3 regions of the Pseudomonas sp. LFM046 genome follow, and region 1 is predicted to be linked to each of the others. Evidence: predicted binding sites of a transcription regulator. Region 1 holds the regulator's gene; each other region holds the start of a gene.
What was found. Region 1 encodes FliA, which starts transcription of late flagellar genes. Its sites were predicted from a motif close to CTAAAGTTTNNNNNNNNNNNGCCGNTAA; they were not measured.
Positions count from the first base shown of each region.

Region 2: motA (flagellar motor stator protein MotA) is a predicted target of FliA. The motif match lies at 2,209-2,236, and genes of this name have one in related genera.
Region 3: TQ98_RS11490 (methyl-accepting chemotaxis protein) is a predicted target of FliA. The motif match lies at 3,455-3,482, and genes of this name have one in related genera.

Region 1 covers NZ_JYKO02000001.1:4,009,062-4,016,116, reverse strand. The annotation lists gene flhF (flagellar biosynthesis protein FlhF) at 1-1,181, shown strand, start outside; gene fleN (flagellar synthesis regulator FleN) at 1,258-2,091, shown strand; gene fliA (RNA polymerase sigma factor FliA) at 2,088-2,834, shown strand; gene TQ98_RS18555 (chemotaxis response regulator CheY) at 2,918-3,292, shown strand; gene TQ98_RS18550 (protein phosphatase CheZ) at 3,312-4,100, shown strand; gene TQ98_RS18545 (chemotaxis protein CheA) at 4,115-6,352, shown strand; gene TQ98_RS18540 (chemotaxis response regulator protein-glutamate methylesterase) at 6,398-7,055, shown strand, end outside.
Region 2 covers NZ_JYKO02000001.1:5,272,973-5,280,027, reverse strand. The annotation lists gene rhdA (thiosulfate sulfurtransferase) at 1-609, opposite strand, end outside; gene TQ98_RS24315 (HDOD domain-containing protein) at 649-2,172, opposite strand; gene motA (flagellar motor stator protein MotA) at 2,291-3,142, shown strand; gene motB (flagellar motor protein MotB) at 3,153-4,208, shown strand; gene rsgA (small ribosomal subunit biogenesis GTPase RsgA) at 4,270-5,301, opposite strand; gene orn (oligoribonuclease) at 5,397-5,939, shown strand; gene queG (tRNA epoxyqueuosine(34) reductase QueG) at 5,941-7,011, opposite strand.
Region 3 covers NZ_JYKO02000001.1:2,481,123-2,488,177, forward strand. The annotation lists gene TQ98_RS11480 (sigma-54 dependent transcriptional regulator) at 1-207, shown strand, start outside; gene TQ98_RS11485 (NAD(P)H-dependent oxidoreductase) at 256-852, opposite strand; gene TQ98_RS11490 (methyl-accepting chemotaxis protein) at 1,275-3,419, opposite strand; gene TQ98_RS11495 (Na+/H+ antiporter NhaC family protein) at 3,661-4,980, shown strand; gene nuoN (NADH-quinone oxidoreductase subunit NuoN) at 5,174-6,649, opposite strand; gene nuoM (NADH-quinone oxidoreductase subunit M) at 6,657-7,055, opposite strand, start outside.

The DNA.
Region 1 (7,055 bases):
ACCCGGCGCTCGAAGCCGAACTGCGCAAGACCCAGGCGCGCATCGCCGAAGCCCAGGCCGAGCTGACCACCCGCGCCCAGGCCGATGCCGGCAAGGACCGTCAATTGTTCGCCGGTGAGCCCCTGACGGCCATCGAGTCGGAGCTGCCGGAAGCCGCCCTGGTCGCCGCCATGAGCCGTCCACGCCCGGTACCGCGCCCGGTGGAGCCGGTCGCAGCACCGAAGCCCGCCGCCGTGGACCAGGCTGCCCTGGACGCCATGCGCTTCGAGTTGAGCGGCCTGCGCGAACTGATCGAAGTGCAGCTGGGTTCCATCGCCTGGAGCCAGATGCAGAGCCGTCGTCCGCAGCAAGCCAGCCTCTGGCGCCGCCTGCAGCGCATGGGGCTGCCGGCTGATCTCGGCCGCGTCCTGCTGGACAAGGTGGCCAGCGTCAAGGATCCGCGCCAGGCCTGGCGCATGCTGCTGGCGCACCTGGCCCATGCCATCCGTACGCCGAAGGTCGAGCCGCTGGAAGAGGGCGGGGTGATCGCCCTGGTCGGCCCGGCCGGCATGGGCAAGACCACCACCCTGGCCAAGCTGGCTGCGCGCTACGTGCTCAAATACGGCGCCCAGAGCGTCGCCCTGGTGAGCATGGACAGCTTCCGCATCGGCGCTCAGGAACAGCTCAAGACCCTGGGCCGCATCCTCAACGTGTCGGTCACCCAGGTGGACCCGGGCCAGTCCCTGGTCCAGGCCCTGGCGCCCCTGATTCGCAAGCGTGTGGTGCTGATCGATACCGCTGGTCTGCCGGCCAATGATCCAGCCCTCGCCATGCAGCTGGAATCGCTGGCAAGCCGGGCGATAAATGCGAAGAATTACCTGGTCATGGCCGCCACCAGTCAGAGCCAGGTGCTCAAGGCGGCCTACCACAGCTACAAGCGTTGCGGTCTGGCCGGTTGCATCATCACCAAGGCGGACGAAGCGGTCAGCCTGGGTGAAGTTCTGGGGCTGGCTATCGGCCAGCATCTCCCGGTAGCCTATCTGGCCGATGGGCCGCGAATCCCGGATGATCTGCAGGTTCCCCGCAGCCACCAGCTCGTGAGTCGTGCGGTCAGCCTCCAGGCACCGGAAGACCCGAGCGAGGAAGCCATGGCCGACCTGTTCGCCGGGCTCTACCAGAATCCGGCGCGGCGCGCCGGTTGAAGAATTGACAACCGCCCCGGAGTGGGTGGTGCTAGACAGCCAAATGGCCCAGTCGACCTAAGGCAAGGTATTTGAAATGGGTAGTATGCATCCCGTACAGGTGATCGCGGTGACCGGCGGCAAGGGTGGCGTCGGCAAGACCAACGTGTCGGTGAACCTTTCGCTGGCCCTGGCCGATCTCGGCCGCCGCGTCATGTTGTTGGACGCGGACCTCGGTCTGGCCAACGTCGACGTTCTCCTCGGCCTGACCGCCAAACGCACCCTGGCCGACGTGATCAATGGCGAGTGCGACCTGCGCGACGTGCTGTTGCAGGGACCGGGGGGCATTCGCATCGTCCCGGCCGCCTCCGGCACCCAGAGCATGGTCCAGCTGTCGCCCATGCAGCACGCTGGCCTGATCCAGGCATTCAGTGAAATCAGCGACAACCTCGACGTGCTGGTGATCGACACCGCCGCCGGCATCGGCGACTCCGTGGTCAGCTTCGTCCGCGCGGCTCAGGAAGTGATCGTGGTGGTCTGCGATGAGCCCACCTCCATCACCGACGCCTACGCGCTGATCAAACTGCTCAACCGCGACTACGGCATGAACCGCTTCCGCGTGCTGGCCAACATGGCCCACAGCCCGCAGGAAGGTCGCAACCTCTTCGCCAAGCTGACCAAGGTCACCGACCGTTTCCTGGACGTCGCGCTGCAGTACGTTGGCGCTGTCCCCTACGACGAGTCGGTCCGCAAGGCCGTGCAGAAGCAGCGCGCGGTCTATGAAGCCTTCCCGCGCTCGAAATGCTCGCTGGCCTTCAAGGCCATCGCGCAGAAGGTCGACAGCTGGCCGCTGCCGGCCAATCCGCGGGGCCACCTGGAGTTCTTCGTCGAGCGGCTGGTCAGACAGCCCTCCGCGGAATCGCCTGTATGACACCCGCTACTGGACTGCGTATGTACGGCAAGGCACAAGGAAGGGATTCGCAACATGAGCTGATCGAGCGGTATGCCCCGCTGGTCAAGCGCATCGCTTATCACCTGCTTGCGCGCCTGCCGGCCAGCGTACAGGTGGAAGACCTGATGCAGTCCGGGATGATCGGCTTGCTCGAAGCCTCGAAGAAATACGACGGCAGCAAGGGCGCCAGCTTCGAAACCTACGCGGGCATCCGCATTCGCGGAGCCATGCTGGACGAGGTCCGCAAGGGCGATTGGGCGCCGCGCTCGGTGCACCGCAATACCCGCATGGTGAGCGACGCGATTCGTGCAATCGAAGCGCGAACGGGACGTGACGCTAAAGATCAGGAAGTTGCTGCCGAACTTGAATTGAGTCTCGAAGACTACTACGGCATCCTGAGCGACACCTTGGGCAGCCGCCTGTTCAGCTTCGACGACCTGTTGCAGGAAGGGGAGCATGGCGGCGTGCACGAGGACGCCGGTGTCACCCAAATCTCACCTTCCCAAGATCTGGAAGAAAACCGCTTCCAGGCCGCGCTGGCCGATGCCATCGCGAACCTGCCGGAGCGTGAGCGCCTGGTGCTGGCGCTGTATTACGACGAAGAACTGAACTTGAAGGAAATCGGTGAAGTGCTGGGGGTCAGCGAATCGCGGGTCAGCCAGTTGCATAGCCAGTGCGCGGCACGTTTGCGCGCGCGGCTCGGCGAATGGCGCGCGCGCTGAACGGCACACCGCTTTCAGATTAGAACGGCGCACCCGGCAAGAGGGGCGTTTGGGACTGTACGGAGGTTGACTTGGACAAGAACATGAAAATCCTCATCGTTGACGACTTCTCGACGATGAGACGCATCATCAAGAACCTCTTGCGCGACTTGGGTTTCACCAATACCGCCGAAGCCGACGACGGCACCACGGCCCTGCCAATGCTGCACAGCGGCAACTTCGATTTCCTCGTGACCGACTGGAACATGCCCGGGATGACCGGCATCGACCTGCTGCGTGCCGTCCGCGCCGACGAGCGCCTGAAGCACCTGCCGGTCCTGATGGTGACTGCCGAAGCCAAACGCGACCAGATCATCGAGGCGGCCCAGGCCGGCGTGAACGGCTATGTGGTCAAGCCTTTCACCGCTCAGGTCCTGAAAGAAAAAATCGAGAAGATCTTCGAGCGCGTCAACGGCTGACACCGGCCGCGAGGGCACCATGGACCAGAATGAATCCCTGTTGGGCGACTTCGAGTCGACCCTGAAAGTCCGTGCGCGGGAATTGGTGGAAAGCCTGGAGAAGGGCAATTTCACCGACGCCGTGCAACTTATCCACGAACTCAATCACGTCCGTGATCGTGGTCTGTACCAGGAAGTGGGCAAGCTCACCCGCGAACTGCACAACGCCATCGTCAATTTCCAGATCGACCCGCACCTGCCCCATGCCCAGGAAATGTCGCAGATCGCCGACGCGACTGATCGCCTGTCCTACGTGGTGCACATGACCGAGAAGGCCGCCAACCGCACCATGGACCTGGTGGAAGAGAGCGCGCCGCTGCTCAACGGCCTGAGTGACGAGGCCCAGCAGCTGGGTGAGGAGTGGGGGCGCTTCATGCGTCGGGAAATCGGCGCGGACGGCTTCCGCGACCTGGCTCGCCGTATCGAACAATTCCTTGCTCGCAGTCAACGCGACACCGATGCTCTGTCCAGCAAGCTCAACGACATCCTGCTGGCCCAGGACTACCAGGACCTCACCGGCCAGGTCATCAAGCGCGTGACCCAACTGGTGACCGAGGTGGAGAGCAACCTGGTCAAGCTGGTGATGATGGCCAGCCAGGTAGACCGTTACGCCGGCATCGAGCACGACCACGACGCGCTGCGCGCCGAGCTGGAACAACAAAAAAATCCTTCCAGGGGTGAAGGTCCGCAGATCCATGCCGATATACGGGAAGACGTGGTGTCCGGACAGGACGACGTCGACGATCTGCTATCCAGCCTTGGGTTCTAGGGAGCGCCCCGCTTATGAGCTTCGACGCCGATGAAGAAATCCTCCAGGACTTCCTGGTAGAGGCCGGCGAGATTTTGGAGCAATTGTCCGAGCAGCTGGTCGAGCTGGAAAGCCGCCCGGACGACATGGACCTGCTCAATGCGATCTTCCGTGGTTTCCATACCGTCAAGGGTGGTGCCGGCTTCCTCCAGCTGAATGCGCTGGTGGAGTGCTGCCACATCGCCGAGAACGTCTTCGACATCCTGCGCAAGGGCGAGCGCCGCGTGGATGCCGAGTTGATGGACGTGGTCCTGCAGGCCCTGGACACGGTCAACGAGATGTTCAGCGAAGTGCGCGAGCGCAGCGAACCGACGCCCGCCACGCCTGAATTGCTCGCCGCCTTGTCGCGCCTTGCCGAACCGGCAGGCGTCGAAGCGGCGCCCGTCGCTCCGGCCGCGCCGGCGCCGGTCGTCAAAGCGCCTGCTCCCATCGAAGCGTCCGCCGACATCACCGACAGCGAGTTCGAGCAATTGCTCGACGCCTTGGGTGACAGCGCCAGCCTGGCGGCTGAGCCCGTTGCCACCGAGGCCGACGAAATCACCGACGACGAGTTCGAAGCGCTCCTCGACCAATTGCACGGCAAGGGCAAGTTCGCCGGCGCCACCGAGCCGGAAACGGCCGTCGCCGCGCATGCCGCCGCCTCTGCCGTGGCCACTGCCGGTGCCGGTGACGAGATCACCGACGACGAGTTCGAGGACCTGCTCGACCAACTCCATGGCAAGGGCAAGTTCAACGGTGCCTCGGAAGCCGTTGTCCCCGCGCCCGTCGCCTCCGCTGCCCCAGCGCCCGCACCAGCCGCAGCCGGGGGTGGCGACAACATCACCGACGACGAATTCGAAGCGCTCCTCGACCAACTGCACGGCAAGGGCAAGTTCAACGGTGCCGGCGAGGAGCCCGCGGCTGCTCCGGCTCCGGCTGCGAGCCGTCCGGCAGCCGCTGTGGCGCCTGCGCCTGTGCCCAAGCCCGCACCCAGGGCCGAGCCGGCTCCCAAGGCCGCCGCGCCTGCCGCCAGCAATGGCGCGGCTGGCCCGGCTGCCGTGAGCGAGGCGGAAACCACCGTACGTGTGGATACCGCGCGCCTGGACGAGATCATGAACATGGTTGGCGAGCTGGTGCTGGTGCGTAACCGCCTGGTGCGCCTGGGGGCCAACAGCGGCGACGAGTCCATGGCCAAGGCCGTGTCCAACCTCGACGTGGTCACCGCCGACCTGCAGACCGCCGTGATGAAGACCCGGATGCAGCCGATCAAGAAGGTCTTCGGCCGCTTCCCGCGCCTGGTCCGCGACCTGGCGCGCAACCTGAAGAAAGAAATCAACCTCGAGCTGGTGGGCGAGGACACCGACCTGGACAAGAACCTGGTCGAGGCCCTGGCCGACCCGCTGGTGCACCTGGTGCGCAATGCCGTCGACCACGGCATCGAGTCCCCCGAGGAACGCGAAGCCGCCGGCAAACCGCGTACCGGCCGGGTGGTGCTCTCCGCCGAGCAGGAAGGCGACCATATCCTTCTGATGATCACCGACGATGGCAAGGGCATGGACGCAGCCGTGCTTCGTGCCAAGGCGGTGGAGAAGGGCCTGCTGGACAAGGACGCCGCCGAGCGCCTGACCGAGCTGGAATGCTACAACCTGATCTTCGCCCCGGGCTTCTCCACCAAGACCGAGATTTCCGACGTGTCCGGCCGTGGTGTCGGCATGGACGTGGTGAAGACCAAGATCTCCCAGCTCAATGGCACGGTGAACGTGTTCTCGCAGAAGGGTTCGGGCTCGAAGATCGTCATCAAGGTCCCGCTGACCCTGGCGATCATGCCGACCCTGATGGTGATGCTGGCCAACCAGGCCTTCGCCTTCCCGCTGGTGAACGTCAACGAAATCTTCCACCTCGACCTGTCCCGCACCAACGTGGTGGACGGCCAGGAAGTGGTGATCGTCCGCGACAAGGCGCTGCCGCTGTTCTACCTCAAGCGCTGGCTGGTCCGCGACGCGGCGGTGGAAGAGCAGGGCGAAGGCCACGTGGTGATCCTCTCCGTGGGCACCCAGCGCATCGGCTTCGTGGTCGATCAACTGGTGGGCCAGGAAGAGGTGGTGATCAAGCCGCTCGGCAAGATGCTGCAAGGCACGCCGGGCATGTCTGGCGCCACCATCACCGGTGACGGCCGTATCGCGCTGATCCTCGACGTACCCAGCATGCTCAAGCACTACGCGCGCCGCGGCTGATCTGGGGCGGCCAGCAAAGGCCGCCCGCTAGGAGCTTTTTTATATATGGCAGTCAAGGTTCTGGTGGTGGATGACTCCGGGTTCTTCCGCCGCCGTGTCTCGGAAATCCTTTCTTCCGACCCCAATATCCAGGTGGTGGGTACCGCCACCAATGGCCGCGAGGCCATCGACCAGGCGCTGGCGCTCAAGCCCGACGTCATCACCATGGACTACGAGATGCCGATGATGGACGGCATCACCGCGGTGCGGCACATCATGCAGCGCTGCCCGACCCCGGTCATGATGTTTTCCTCGCTGACCCACGAAGGCGCCCGTGTCACTCTCGATGCCCTGGACGCCGGTGCCGTGGACTTCCTGCCGAAGAACTTCGAGGACATCTCGCGCACCCCCGAGAAGGTCAAGCAGCTGCTGTGCGAGAAGGTCCACAGCATTGCCCGCAGTAACCGCCGCTACAGCAGCTTCAGCGCCACGCCGCATCCGGCGCCGGCGGCTGCCGCCAGCGCTCCGGCACGCCCGTTCCCCGCGCCGGCACAGCCGAGTCATCCGACCCCGGCGGCCCCGGCTCCGTCTGCAGCCCCAAAGCGTAAAGCCTACCGGTTGGTGGCCATTGGCACCTCCACCGGTGGGCCGGTGGCCCTGCAGCGCGTGCTCACCCAATTGCCGGCCAATTTCCCGGCGCCGCTGGTGCTGATCCAGCACATGC
Region 2 (7,055 bases), 1.3 Mb from region 1:
GCGTGCGGGGTCCATGCCGGCGGTCCACTCGAAATTGACCGCACCGGGGATGTGCCCGCCCTTGGCCGCCAGCACCTTGGTGCCGTTGTATTCGCCAGGGCCGCGGGCGTCCCAGATGGCCAGGTCGGCGGCGCCGAGGCGGCTCTGGATGTATTCGCGGGTGGCAGTGGGTTCGTCGTGCAGGGTCAGGGGGATCGGGCCACCCACCGGGGTGGACACCGTCTCCGAGGTTTCCCGGCCTTCAGCCAGCCAGGCGTGTAGGCCACCATTCACGTAGTGGTAACGGTGGTGACCGATCACGTCCAGCAGCCAGATGAAACGTCCGGCCCAGCCGCCGCCTTCGTCGTCATAGACCACATAGGTGGCGTCGGCGCGATGGCCGAGTTCGCCGAACAAGGCTTCCAGGTCGGCTTTGGCCGGCAGCAAACCCGGCGCTGGCGGTTGGCCGAGCTGGGTGCGTTTCGGGTCGACGAAGCGGGCGCCCGGAATATGGCCAGCGGCGTAGCGGGCGGCGCTGGTGAGGTCGACCAGGATCAGCTCGCCGGCACCCAGCAGGGGCGCCAGGTCGGAGGGCTCGATTACCAACGGCAGGTTGGAAAAGGCGGACATGGAAGCCTCCATGAATGGAAAAGTGGCGGATTGTAGCCTTTAGCGACCGCGTCTGGCGAAGCTGGCGAGGGCCCGCTCGATGCACTGGGCGGTCTTGGCGAAGGCGCGCAGGCTGAAATCGGCAAAGGGCGCGCCGCCCTGATCTGCCACCACCAGCATGGCGACCCGGCCGTTCACCGCGAGGGAGCGCAGCAGCAGGTGGTCCCCCGGGAACAGGATTTTCAGCTGCCCCGGCAGCAGGGCCGAGAACTGCACCAGGTTATCCGGGCCCAGGCGCAGCTGGCCGGGCTGGGCGAGCAGGCGCCGCAGCACCTGGCTCTGTCCCGGGTCCAGTTGCAGGCCGTTGGCTTCCTTGGACAGGCCGGCCTGTTGCTGGGCGAGCAGGCGGCTGTGGTTGCGGTCGGCCAGCATCACCAGAACCCGGCTCATGCCACCGCTTTGCAGGGCATCGCGGGTGCAGGCGGAAAGCTGCACCACGTTGGTAAAGGGGCTGGGGTCGCGGATCAGCTCGCCGCAGTGGCGGCGCCAGTCTTCCAGGGCGCTGGCGGTGGGAACCGGCGCGGCCACGGGCTCGCGGCGCAGGCGATGCTGGTTCCAGGGCCAGAGCAGCGCCTGGGCGGGGTGCCAGAGGTCGTCTCGGGCATGGTTGCGCCCGCTCTGTGCGGCCTGCTGGTGCACCAGTTGCTGCAGCTCGTCCAGTGGCATCTTCATGAACAGACCCGTGAGGCGCTGCCAGCGCAGGCTGTGCCCACCGCCCCAGCCGACGTGGGCGGAGACTGCCAGGCCGTTGGCCAGTAGGACGGTGTTGCCCGGCTGGGTCAGCCAGCGACTGAGCGTTGGGTTGGCGTCCAATTGTTGCTGCTGGTGCAGGGGGTGTTCGTTGTCGCGGGCGATGTGCAGGGCTTCCACGAGCAGCCGGCGGTCGTCGCTCAACAGGCGATAGCCCTGGATGATCCAGTCCGGCAGTTTCCAGTGCTCGGCCAGGGCCTGGCAGAGTCGCAGCAGCGGCAGGCCCAGCAGTTCACGCTCGACCTTGGCGGCGGCTTCGCCTTCGCCCAGTACGCGCTTTTCCCAGCTGTCGAACAGCTCCGGGTGGCTGGCCAGCAGCGGCCAGAGGGGCGAAAGGAACAGCAGGCTGCACCAGTGGATTTCCTGCCAGAGGCGCGCCAGTCGGAAGGCGAACAAGCCATTGGCCTGCTGGGCGGCATGCTGGCCGATCAGCTGCAACTGGCGCAGGGATTGTGGAATCTCTTCCTCCGCGACGGCGGGCAGGCGATTGAGCAGCACCTCCGCGCGCTTGAGGCCCAGGCGGGTAAGGGCGACCTCCAGGCTTTCCGCCGGACTGCTCAGCAGGTTGCCGGCGGCATTGGCTTCGCGCAGCAGACTGAGGGCAAGGGCCGGGCTTTCCTGGGTCAGGTCGGCGATATCGCGCAGGGAGCGGCGGCTGTCACCGAGGGCGCGGCGGACCTTCTCATGGGCTGCGGTGGGAACCGGCAGGCGCACGCTGTCGAGGTGCTTGATCCAGCCTTCAAGGCTGCGGGGCAAGGGCTTTGCGGTAGACATGGTAGGGCCGCCAATCTGGCTTTTCGCCGGAACAGGCTATAGTCTGGCGCGAAATTTCCGATAATTAGAAGGGGCAGATTCTTATAACCCTTTCTACTGAGTCTTCAAGCTTCCTCCTATGGCCAAAATTCTCGGCATCATCGTCGTATTCGCCAGCGTGCTGGGTGGGTACATCCTGTCCCACGGCAAGATTGCCGCGCTGATCCAGCCCTTCGAGGTGATGATCATCGGCGGCGCCGCGCTCGGGGCCTTCCTGCAGGCCAACCCCGGCAGCACGACCATGACCGTGTTCAAGAAGGCGCTGAAGATGTTCGGCACGCGCTTCACCCACGGTTTCTACCTGGAAGTGCTGCGCCTGCTCTACGAAATCCTCAACAAGAGTCGCCGTGAAGGGATGATGGCCATCGAGGCCGACATCGAGGACGCCGCCGCCAGCCCGATCTTCAGCAAGTATCCGGGCATCCTCAAGGATGAGCGGATGACCGCCTACATCTGCGATTACCTGCGCATCATGTCCTCCGGCAACATGGCGCCCCACGAGCTCGAAGGCCTGTTCGACATGGAACTGGCCAGCATGAAGGAAGAGCTGGAACACCCGGCCCACGCGGTCAACCGTATCGCTGACGGCCTGCCGGGCTTCGGTATCGTCGCCGCGGTGCTCGGTATCGTGGTGACCATGGCCATGCTGGGCGAAGCCGAGCAGGCTGCCCTCGGCCAGCACGTGGGTGCAGCGCTGGTGGGTACTTTCCTCGGTATTCTCGCGGCCTACGGCTTCTTCGGTCCGCTGGCGGTGTCCCTGGAACACGATGCTCGTGAAGAACTGAACGTGTTCGAGGCGATCAAGGCCTGCCTGGTGGCCTCGGCTTCCGGCATGCCGCCGTCCCTGGCGGTGGAGTTCGGCCGCAAGACGCTGTTCCCAGCGCATCGCCCGAGCTTCAGCGAGCTGGAGCAGGCCGTACGCGGCAGCTGAAGGCTGAGCCATGGAGAACAACCAGCCGATCATCGTCAAGCGCGTCAAACGCTACGCCGCCGGTCACCACGGCGGTGCGTGGAAAATCGCGTTCGCCGACTTCGCCACTGCGATGATGGCGTTCTTCCTGGTGCTCTGGCTGATGTCTTCGGCCACCCCGGAGCAGAAGAAAGCCATTTCCGGCTACTTCAAGGACCCCATCGGCTTCACCGAGAGCGCCAGCCCCTACGTCATCGATCTGGGCGGCACACCGACGCCAGCGCCTGACCGTACCCTCAATCCCGAATTGAAGGACGCCCCCGACGCCCAGGAGTCGACCGTGGATTCGCAGAACACCGAGAAGGTGGATGCCAACCAGGTGGAAACCCTGGCCGAGCAGATCGAGCGCGAGCGCCTGGAACTGCTGTTGCAAGAGCTGCAGAACAAGGTCGAAGAGAACCCCGAACTGCGCAAGTTCAAGGACCAGATCCTCTTCGAGATCACCCAGGACGGCCTGCGTATCCAGATCATGGATGCTGCCAACCGGCCCATGTTCGACCTCGGCAGCGCGCGTCTGCAGCCCTATTTCGAGGACATCCTGCTGATCCTCGCCGAGACCATCAAAGCCGTACCGAACAAGATCAGCATCAGCGGTCACACCGACGCCAAGCCATTCGCAGGTGATGGCGACTTCGGCAACTGGGAGCTGTCCGCCGGTCGCGCCAACGCCGCCCGCCGCACCTTGATCGCCGGTGGATACCCGGAAGGGCAGGTGGCGCGGGTGGTGGGTTATGCATCGTCAGCCTTGTTCGATCGCAAGGACCCCTTGAACCCGGTCAACCGCCGAATCGACATCATCGTCCTGACCAAGAAGGCCCAGCGGGCCATCGAGGGCGTGCAGGGCGAAGAAGGCGAGAAGCCCAACGAACCGCAAGCGCCCCAGCCCCAGCCCCAGGCACCGGCGGGTGCGGTACCGCAGGCCCCTGCGGACGGACCGGCTTCGCCCGTGCAACCGCGGGAGTTGCGGGAGAAGCTGAATATCTTCGAAAACGGCGTGCTGAAGATGGACGAGCCCAAGGGGCAGTGATTCCAGCGTCCAATGAAAAAGGCCACGCAATGCGTGGCCTTTTCGTTTGCGGGCGTGGGGCTCAGTACTCGTCCTGCGGCAGGCTGGCGAGGATGTGCCGGTAGCTGGCCATGCGCTGTGGGTGGACGCGGCCGTCTTCCAGGGCCTTGAGCAGGGCGCAGCCCGGTTCGCGGTCGTGCTTGCAGTCGCGGAAACGGCAGGTGCCGATCAGTTCGTTGAACTCGATGAAGCCGGCCTCTACGTCGTCGCGGCTGACATGCCCCAGGCCGAATTCGCGGATGCCGGGGGAGTCGATCAGCTCGCCGCCACCGGGGAAGTGGAACAGGCGCGCGGTGGTGGTGGTGTGGGTGCCCTTGCCGGTGAGCTCGGAAAGGGCACCGACCCGGGTATCCACACCGGGAAGCAGGCTATTGACCAGGGACGACTTGCCCACCCCGGACTGGCCGACGAACACGCTGATGTGGCCGTCGAGTCGCGCCATCAGGTCTTCCATGCCGCCACCTTCGCGCGCCGAAACCTCCAGCAGCGGGTAGCCCAACTGGCGGTAGACGCCGAGAAGCTCGTCGAGCATGGCGCCGTTCTGGTCATCCACCAGGTCGGCCTTGTTCAGCAACAGCAGCGGGTGGATACCGGCATGCTCGGCGGCCACCAGGTAGCGATCGATCAGGTTGGCATGCGGGTGGGGGAGGGGCGCGAAGACGATGACGATCTGATCGACGTTGGCCGCTACCGGCTTGAGTACGCCGCGCATGTCTGGACGGCACAGCTCCGAGCTGCGCGGCAGCTGGGCAACGATCACGCCGCTGCCCTGGTTGCCCGAGCGCCAGACGACCCGGTCGCCCGTGACCAGCGGCGGCAGGTTGGCTCGCAGGTGACAGCGCATGATCTGGCCGGCCTGCTCGCCTTCCAGGGCTTCCACTTCCACCTGGACGCCGAAGTGAGCGATCACCAGGCCCGTCTGCTCGGGGCCGAGGTCGCCGCCTTCGAGTTCTTCGAGGGCGCGGGTCTCCCGCTTGGCCGCGCGAGCCGCGCGCTCTTCCTGGATCTTCTCGATGCGCCAGCTTTGCCGGCGGGTCAGTTGGCGTTTGGCCATGGTGGGTCCGCTTGAAAAAAACCGCGCGAGTTTAGCACGCAGCCCGCAGCAGCAGGCTCTAAGCTAGAATGCGCGCCCCGCCCTGGAGACCGAACATGCAGAATGCCCTGAACCTGATCTGGATCGATCTGGAAATGACCGGCCTGAACCCGGACACGGACGTCATCATCGAAATGGCCACCATCATCACCGACAGCGAACTCAACACGCTGGCCGAAGGCCCGGTGATCGCCATCCACCAGAGCGACGAGATCCTCGCCGGCATGGACGAGTGGAATACCCGCCAGCATGGTCAGAGCGGCCTGACCCAGCGGGTGCGCGAGAGTCGTATCAGCATGGCCGAAGCCGAAGCCCAGACCCTGGCCTTCCTGGAACAGTGGGTGCCCAAGGGCAAGTCGCCGATCTGCGGCAACAGCATCTGCCAGGACCGCCGCTTCCTTTTCCGCCACATGCCGCAGCTGGAAGCCTACTTCCACTACCGCAACCTGGACGTCTCCACTGTCAAGGAACTGGCCGCACGCTGGGCGCCCAGCGTGCGCGACGGGGTGAAGAAGAGCAGCAGCCACCTGGCCCTGGACGATATCCGCGATTCGATCGCCGAGTTGCGGCACTATCGCGAGCATTTCATCAAAGCCTGAATCAGGCCGCGCTTGCCCCGTGGCGGGCAAGCGCCCACTCCACATGCTCACGCACCAGCGCCGACGGATGCTCGCGGCGCAGGCGCAGGGCTTCCAGCACGGGAATGCTCGTCGGCGCATTACCCAGCCCCACCGCCAGATTGCGCAGCCATCGCTCGTAGCCGGCGCGACGTAGGGGGGAGCCCTCGGTGCGGCTGAGGAATTCCTCCTCGCTCCAGCGGAACAGCTCGGCCAGTTCGGCATTGTCCAGGCCATGGCGCGGCTGGAAATCGCCTTCGCCCGAGGGGCGGGCGAAGCGGTTCCAGGGGCAGACGATCTGGCAGTCGTCGCAGCCGAATACCCGATTGCCGATGAGTGGGCGCAGGTCCTCGGGGATGCTGCCCTTGAACTCGATGGTCAGGTAGGAGATGCAGCGCCGCGCGTCCAATTGGTACGGGCCGACGAAGGCGGCAGTGGGACAGATGTCCAGGCAGGCGGAGCAGCGTCCGCAATGCTCGCTGCCGTGGGGCGGGTCCACCGGTAGGGGAGCATCGACGAACAGTTCACCCAGGAAGAAGTAGCTGCCAGCCTTGCGGTTGAGCACCAGGGTGTTCTTGCCGATCCAGCCCAGGCCCGCCTGTTCGGCAATGGCCTTTTCCAGCACCGGCGCGCTGTCGACGAAGGCGCGGTAGCTGAACGGGCCGATGGCCTGCTCGATGCGCTCGGCCAGGTGCTGCAGGCGCTTGCGGATCAGCTTGTGGTAGTCACGGCCCAGGGCATAGCGCGAGACATAAGCTTTCTCCGGCTGGCCCAGCAGCTGCGCCATGCGGGTGTCGCCGGGCAGGTAGTCCATGCGCAGGGAAATCACCCGCAGGGTGCCAGGCACCAGTTCTTCCGGGTGGGAGCGCTTGCTGCCGTGGGCGGCCATGTAGTCCATCTCGCCCTGGTAGCCGGCGTCCAGCCAGCGTTGCAGGTGGGCCTCGTGCTCGCCCAGGTCGACGCCGGCGATGCCCACTTGCTGGAAGCCCAGTTCGCGCCCCCAGTCCTTGATGGATTGGGCGAGCGAGGCGAGATCTTGCGTGGAAAGGGTCATGCTGGGGCGGGAAACCGGTGGCGAGGTGGATATAATTCTGCCAG
Region 3 (7,055 bases), 1.5 Mb from region 1:
ATCGAGGCGGATGACCTGGGGCTACAGAGCGCGCCGGTGGACGGTGCCCTGCTGGGCACGCTGGAGGACTACAAGCGGCGGGCTGAGTACCAGGCGCTCTGCGATGCGCTGGCCCATTACAGCAGCAACCTCAGCCATGCGGCCAAGGTGCTGGGGGTGTCACGGCCGACCTTCTACCGGCTGCTGCACAAGCATCAGTTGCTGTAGGGGCGGTGGGGTAGGAGCGAACCCGAAGGCGTTCGCTCCTGGCGGGGGTTACATGCCGTTGGTAAAGGCCGGGTTGCTCATGTCGATGGCAGCGCGCACCGGCTTCAGGGCTTCGGCGTAGCGGGCGAGGATGTCCAGGTCATAATCCATGCGGGCACGGATGCGCTGGTCGTCTTCACCCACGGCGTCGGCGTCGTTCAGCACTTTCTCCACACCACGAATGATCAGGTGCTCCGGCAGGTAGCAGAGGCGGCAGTTCTTGTAGCTGGACGCGCGCAGCTCGCTGATCGGGTAGCCGCCGCCGATACCGGAGGACACCCCCACCAGCAGCCCTGGCTTGTGGGCCAGTTCGGCCTTGCTGGCGTAGATGAAGAAGTTCTTGATGGCCGGGCAGGCCATGCCATTCCACTCGGGGGCGATCACCACCACGGCGTCGGCATCACGCAATTGCTGCTGGTAGCCGGACCAGGGGCCGGTGTCTTCGGCCGGCCACAGGGGCAGCGGGCCCTGGCCGAGGTCGATGATGCTGCAGGAGCTGGGACTGACCTTGTCGAGGTCGATCAGGCGCTGGCGGATGAAGCGGGCAACCTTGCCCGACTGGCTGTTGGCGCGGCTGGAGCCGGCGATCAGGACGATGTTCAGCATCTAGGGGTTCCTTGTTCAGACCGCGGGGGAGGCTAGCTGGCCGATTGCGTGTCGGCAAGGGAGAAGGCGCCAGAGTGAGACACGGATGGCGCCAGGGGGCAGGGCAGGACTGCGTGCTGCTCAGCAGAGGGTGCGATCCCCATCACCTCCGCCGGTGGGTTTCGCTCCGCTCTACCCATCCTACGAAGAGCCATGCCCCCGTCAGCCGGATGGCACGGAGGCGCCGGCGCGAGTCACCCCTCGCCCGCGTGCGGGAGAGGGGTTGGGGGAGAGGGCAGTCGGAGGTCCCTACAGGCGTAGGGTGGGTCACGCTTCACCGACCCACCATCGGCGCTGGGCCGGGCGACGAAGGTGGATGTAAAAAGCGACATCCACCCTACGTCTGGGCGAGGAGCCAGGCGATTCCCCTGCCGTTCCGCGGCTCAGGCGCGGAACTGCTGCATCAGCCCCTGCTGGTGGTTGGCCAGGCGGTTCAGCGCCTGGCTGACCTGCGCCGATTCCTCGGCCTGGCCGGAGAGGGATTCGGTGACGTCGCGGATCGCCGCGACGTTGCGGTTGATCTCCTCGGCCACCGCGCTCTGCTCCTCGGCGGCGCTGGCGATCTGCAGGTTCATGTCGGTGATCACGGTCACCGCGTCGCCGATGCGCTGCAAGGCCGCCACCGCCTGCTCGACCTGCGCGACGCTGCCCTGGGCCTGGCGGTGGCTGCTGTGCATCGAGCCGACCACCTCGCGGGTGCCGTGCTGCAGGCCTTCGATCACCTGGCGGATCTCCTCCACCGAGTCCTGGGTGCGCTTGGCCAGGTTGCGCACCTCGTCGGCGACCACGGCGAAACCGCGCCCGGCCTCGCCGGCGCGGGCCGCCTCGATGGCGGCGTTGAGCGCCAGCAGGTTGGTCTGCTCGGCGATGGCGCGGATCACCTCGAGCACCGAGCCGATCTGCTCGCTGCTGCTGGCCAGGGCCTGCACCTCCTCCATGGCGACGTTCATCTCGCTGGCCAGTTGCTCGATGGCGCTGGTGGTGCGGCCGATCACGCCGAGGCCCTCGCGGGTCGCCTGGTCGGCGCCCCGGGCGGCGTCGGCGGCCTGCGCGGCGCTGCGCGCGACGTCCTGGGCGGTGGCGCTCATCTCGTGGGAGGCGGTGGCCACCTGGTCGACTTCGCGGTACTGCTGCTGCATGCCGGCGCTGGTCTGGCTGGCGATGGCGGCGGACTGGTCGGCGGTGCTGCGGGCGTCCTGCACCGAACGTTTGACGTCGGCGATGATCGGCTGGAGCTTGTCGAGGAAGCGGTTGAACCAGCCGGCCAGCTCGCCCAGTTCGTCCTGACGGGCGTAGTCGAGGCGGCGGGTGAGGTCGCCCTCGCCGCTGGCGATGTCGCGGAGCATGGCGGCGACGCCCTGGATCGGCCGGGTCACGCCGCGGGCGGTGAGCCACACCAGCAGCAGGCCGGCGATGGCGGCGGCAAGGCCGATCAGCAGGCCAACAAAGTTTGCGGTGTGGTTCTGCTGGTCAAGCTTGGCGTCCAGTTCCAGGGCTGGGGCGAGCAGCACCTTCTCGGGGACTTCCAGCAGCACGCTCCAGGGCGCCGCAGTGGGAATCGGCTTGAAGGGCTCCATGACCCGCAGCATGCCGTTGTGGTCCATTTCCGCTGCCTTGCCGGCCTGGAGGTTGGCGGACAGTTCCCCGGCGTCCTCGCCGAAGGCTTTGTCCAGCTTGGCGCTGAGCAGGCCGGCGTCGCGGCTGTGGCCGGCGAGCAGGCCGGCGGGGCTGAGAATGCTGACGTGGCCATTGCCGTCGTACAGCTCGCGGTTACCGGACATGCTGAGCTGCTGCAGGCGTTCCAGGCTGATATCCAGACCCATGACACCCACGGCCTTGCCGTTGAGTTGCAGCGGGAAGGCGATGCTGGTCATCAGGGTCTTCTTGCCGCCGACAGTGTCGAAGTACGGGTCCAGTACGCAGGCCTGGCCGGTCTTCATCGGGCAGGTGTACCACGCGTTGTAGGGGGCGCCGCTGGGGCCGATGCTGCTGTCGGCCAGCAGCGATTCGGTCATGGATTCGGATTCCAGCTTGCCGGGGGAGGGTTGCGACCAATAGAGGGAGAAACGGCCCTTGTCGTTGCTGCCCAGTTCCGCCTGGCCGGCGAAGAGTTCGTCCTTGCCGTCCAGGGCGTTGGGCTCGAAGACCAGGTAGAGGCCCAGGATTTCCGGGTTGGCTTCCAGGCTGGTGCGGACCTGGCGGGTCAAGTCCTCGCGCAGGTCGAAGGCATCGAGGAAGCGTTTTTCCGCCTGTTCCTTGAGGAACAGGACCTGACGGGAGAAGCCCTTGCCGTACTGGTAGTTGTCCATGAAGTAGCGCTGGATGCGGATGGCCTGCAGCTCCGCCCGGGCTTGCAGGCGCAGGCGCGCGCTCTGGTCGAGCATCTGGCTGCTGTCGGCTTTCACCAACTCGGCACTGCGCTTGGCCTGATACAGGGACGATCCGATCAGCAGGGTCACGATGGCCAACAGGCAGAGGCCGGCCAGCAGGGTGATCTTCCACTGGATGGACAGGCGATTGAACGGCATTGGGGCTTCCTTCTCTCTCGTCGGTACTTCATTCGTTGTCGGCGCGGGCGGCAATTCCTTGACGCGAGGACCACGAATAGCCGTGCGAAATGCACGAGGGCGCAATTTGCAGGCAAGAATTGTGCACAATCCGCCCAATATTCTGAACGCTTTTGACAGAGGGGGTCGGTTTCGGCAGAGTGCGCGCTTTTTTTCGCGGAAAAGCCGCGGCTGGCGTGGTCTGGAACCCTGAGGAGAGGCAATGAATGCGGTTGTGGCGGCGGTGGGGATCATGCTGATTCTCAGCCTGTGCCGAGTGCATGTGGTGGTGGCGCTGATCATTGGCGCCGTGGTGGGTGGAATGGTCGGCGGCCTGGGTATCGAGGGCTCGCTGGCGGCCTTCAACAAGGGGCTTGGCGGTGGGGCGACCGTGGCGCTGTCCTACGCGCTGCTCGGGGCTTTCGCCGTGGCCATTGCGCGCTCCGGCCTGGCTCACGCGCTGGCGGACAAGGCCCTGGCCCTGGTGGGCCGGCAGGAGGCCAATGGCGGTGGTTTCCTGAAATGGCTGCTGGTGGCGTTGCTGCTGTGCGTGGCCATTTCCTCGCAGAACATCCTGCCGATCCACATCGCGTTCATCCCGCTGCTGGTGCCGCCTCTTCTGTATGTGCTGACGCGCCTGGCCATCGACCGCCGACTGATCGCTTGCGTGATTACCTTCGGCCTGATCACCCCGTACATGTTCCTGCCGGTGGGCTTCGGCAACATCTTCCTGAACGAAATCCTGCTGGCGAATGTGGTGAAAAGTGGCGTCGACGTTACCGGCGTGAGTGTCACCGAAGCCATGTTGATACCGGCAATGGGAATGGTGGCGGGGCTGCTGATCGCGGTGTTCGTCAGCTACCGTCGCAAGCGTGTTTATGACCTGGAACGGATCGCTCAGGCGGAGCAGGTGAGCATCGCCTACAACCCATTGAGCCTCGGTGTAGCAGGCGTCGCGATCCTGGTGGCCTTTGCGATGCAGTTGTGGCTGGACTCGATGATCATCGGCGCGCTGCTGGGCTTCGTGATCTTTTCGCTATCGGGCGTGGTGCGCTGGAAGGAGGCGGATGACCTCTTTACCGAAGGCATGAAGATGATGGCCATGATCGGCTTCATCATGATCGCCGCCTCGGGATTCGCCGAGGTGATGCGCGAGACCGGCCAGGTGGCCACGCTGGTGGACGCCTCAGCGGGATGGATCGGCCACAGCAAGGCACTCGGCGCCCTGTTGATGCTGCTGGTGGGCCTGCTGGTGACCATGGGCATCGGCTCATCCTTCTCCACCGTGCCCATCATCGCGGCCATCTTCGTGCCGCTTTGCGTGCAACTGGACTTCAGCCCGCTGGCCATCGTCAGCATCGTCGGCACCGCTGGTGCCCTTGGCGATGCCGGTTCACCAGCGTCCGACTCCACGCTGGGCCCGACCGCCGGCCTCAACGTGGACGGCCAGCACAACCACATCTGGGACACCGTGGTGCCCACCTTCCTGCACTACAACCTGCCGTTGCTGGCGTTTGGCTGGGTGGCGGCGATGGTGCTCTGAGCCGCGCGAGCCCTGGCCGGCGGTAAGGCACGTCTTCGACCTAGGTTGGTGCCGAGCCTGCGAGGCCTTGGGCGACGCAAGCGTCGCCTTGTTGGGCTTCGCTCAGCGCCAACCTACTTGGCACCCGCTGGTGGAAATGACGCCCACAAAAAACCCGGCACTTGGCCGGGTTTCTTGTTTCTCGGGCTTCGCCTTAGTTGGCCAGGGCCACCAGGCCGGAGTGCTGGACCAGGTCCAGCAGCGGCTGCGGGTAGACACCGAGGACGAAGGCCAGCAGGGCAACGAACAGCAGCATGATGCCGCCGGCGCGCTGGGCCCAGTGCATGTCGGCGTCGTGGCGGCGCAGGTTCGGCTCCACCAGGAACAGGGTGACCATGACGCGCAGGTAGTAGAACACGCCGATGGCGCTACCCAGGACCATGGCGCCCAGCAACCACCAGAGGCCGGACTGCACACCGGCAGCGATCACGAAGAACTTGCCGATGAAGCCAGCGGTCAGCGGGATGCCGGCCAGGGACAGCATCATCACGGTGAGTACGGCGGTCAGGTACGGACGGCGCCAGAACAGGCCGCGGTACTCGTACAGGGCGTCGCAGTCACGGCCGCTGTAGGGGGTGGACATCAGGGTCACCACACCGAAGGCGCCGAGGCTGGTCAGCACGTAGGTGGCCAGGTAGACGCCGATGGCCTCCACGGCCAGGCCCTTGCTCGCGATCAGTGCCACCAGCAGGTAGCCGAAGTGGGCGATGGAGGAGTAGCCGAGCAGACGCTTGAGGTTGTTCTGCACCAGTGCCAGCAGGTTGCCGAACAGGATGGAGGCGATGGCGATCACGGTCAGCAGGTCGTTCATCCAGCCGCCGGCAGTGGCCGGGGAGAGCTGGTACAGACGCAGCAGCACGGCGAACACGGCGACCTTGCTGGCAGTGGCCAGGAAGGCGGCCACCGGCGCCGGGGCGCCTTCGTACACGTCCGGGGTCCAGAGGTGGAACGGCACCAGGGACAGCTTGAACGCCAGGCCGATCAGCATCATGCCGATGCCCAGTTGGGACAGCACGCCCGGGCTACCGGCGGCGGCCAGACGGCTGCCCAGTTCAGTGAAGCTCATGCTGCCGGCATCGGCGTAGAGCAGCGCCATACCGAACAGCAGGAAGGCGGAGCCCGCGGCGGACAGCACCATGTATTTGATGCCGGCTTCCAGGGAGCGCTTGTTGAAGAAGGCGTACGCCACCAGGCCGTAGACCGGCACCGACAGCAGTTCCAGGCCGATGAACAGGCCGGCCAAGTGCTGCGCGGTAACCAGCACCAGACCGCCGGCGGCGGCGAGGAGGATCAGCAGGTACATCTCTTCGCGGTTGCCCGGATAGCCCTTGCCGGACTCACCACCCAGGTAAGCGTGAGTCAGGGTCACGCAGGCGAGGGTGGCCGCCAGGACGAGGGCCATGTAGTAGCAGCCGAAGTTGTCCACCATCATCAGCGGGGTGACCGCCAGCGGGGTGACCTTGAGGGCCGGCAGGATGGAAACCAGGGCCAGGTTGAGACCAATGACCGAGAGGCCGAAGGTCCAGGAGTGGTGGCGCTTCCAAGCGATGGCCAGCATGACCGCCACGATCGTGGCGCTGGTCACCAGCAGCGGTAGCAGGGCGATGAAGTGTTGAGTCGTGAATTCCATGAGCTGCTTACCGGGCAACGAGTTGATTGACGGCGGAGTCCAGCCACTGGTGCACGCCATGCATGCTTGCAGCGGAGGTATCCAGCACCGGTTGCGGGTAGATGCCGAGCAGGACCAGCAGGCCGGCAAGGCCCATGACCATGATCAGCTCGCGGTATCTCAGGCCTTCGTAGGTGTTCTCGTTCTTGCCCGGGCCGAAGTAGGCGCGGTGGATCATGATCAGCGAGTAGACGGAGCCGAAGACCAGGCCGGTGGAGGCCAGTACGGCAATCCAGGGCACTTGCTGGAAGGATCCGACCAGGATCAGGAACTCACCCACGAAGTTGCCGGTACCCGGCAGGCCCAGGGCGGCGGCGGCGAAGAACAGGCTGACGCCGGGCAGGTAGGGCATGCGATGCCAGATACC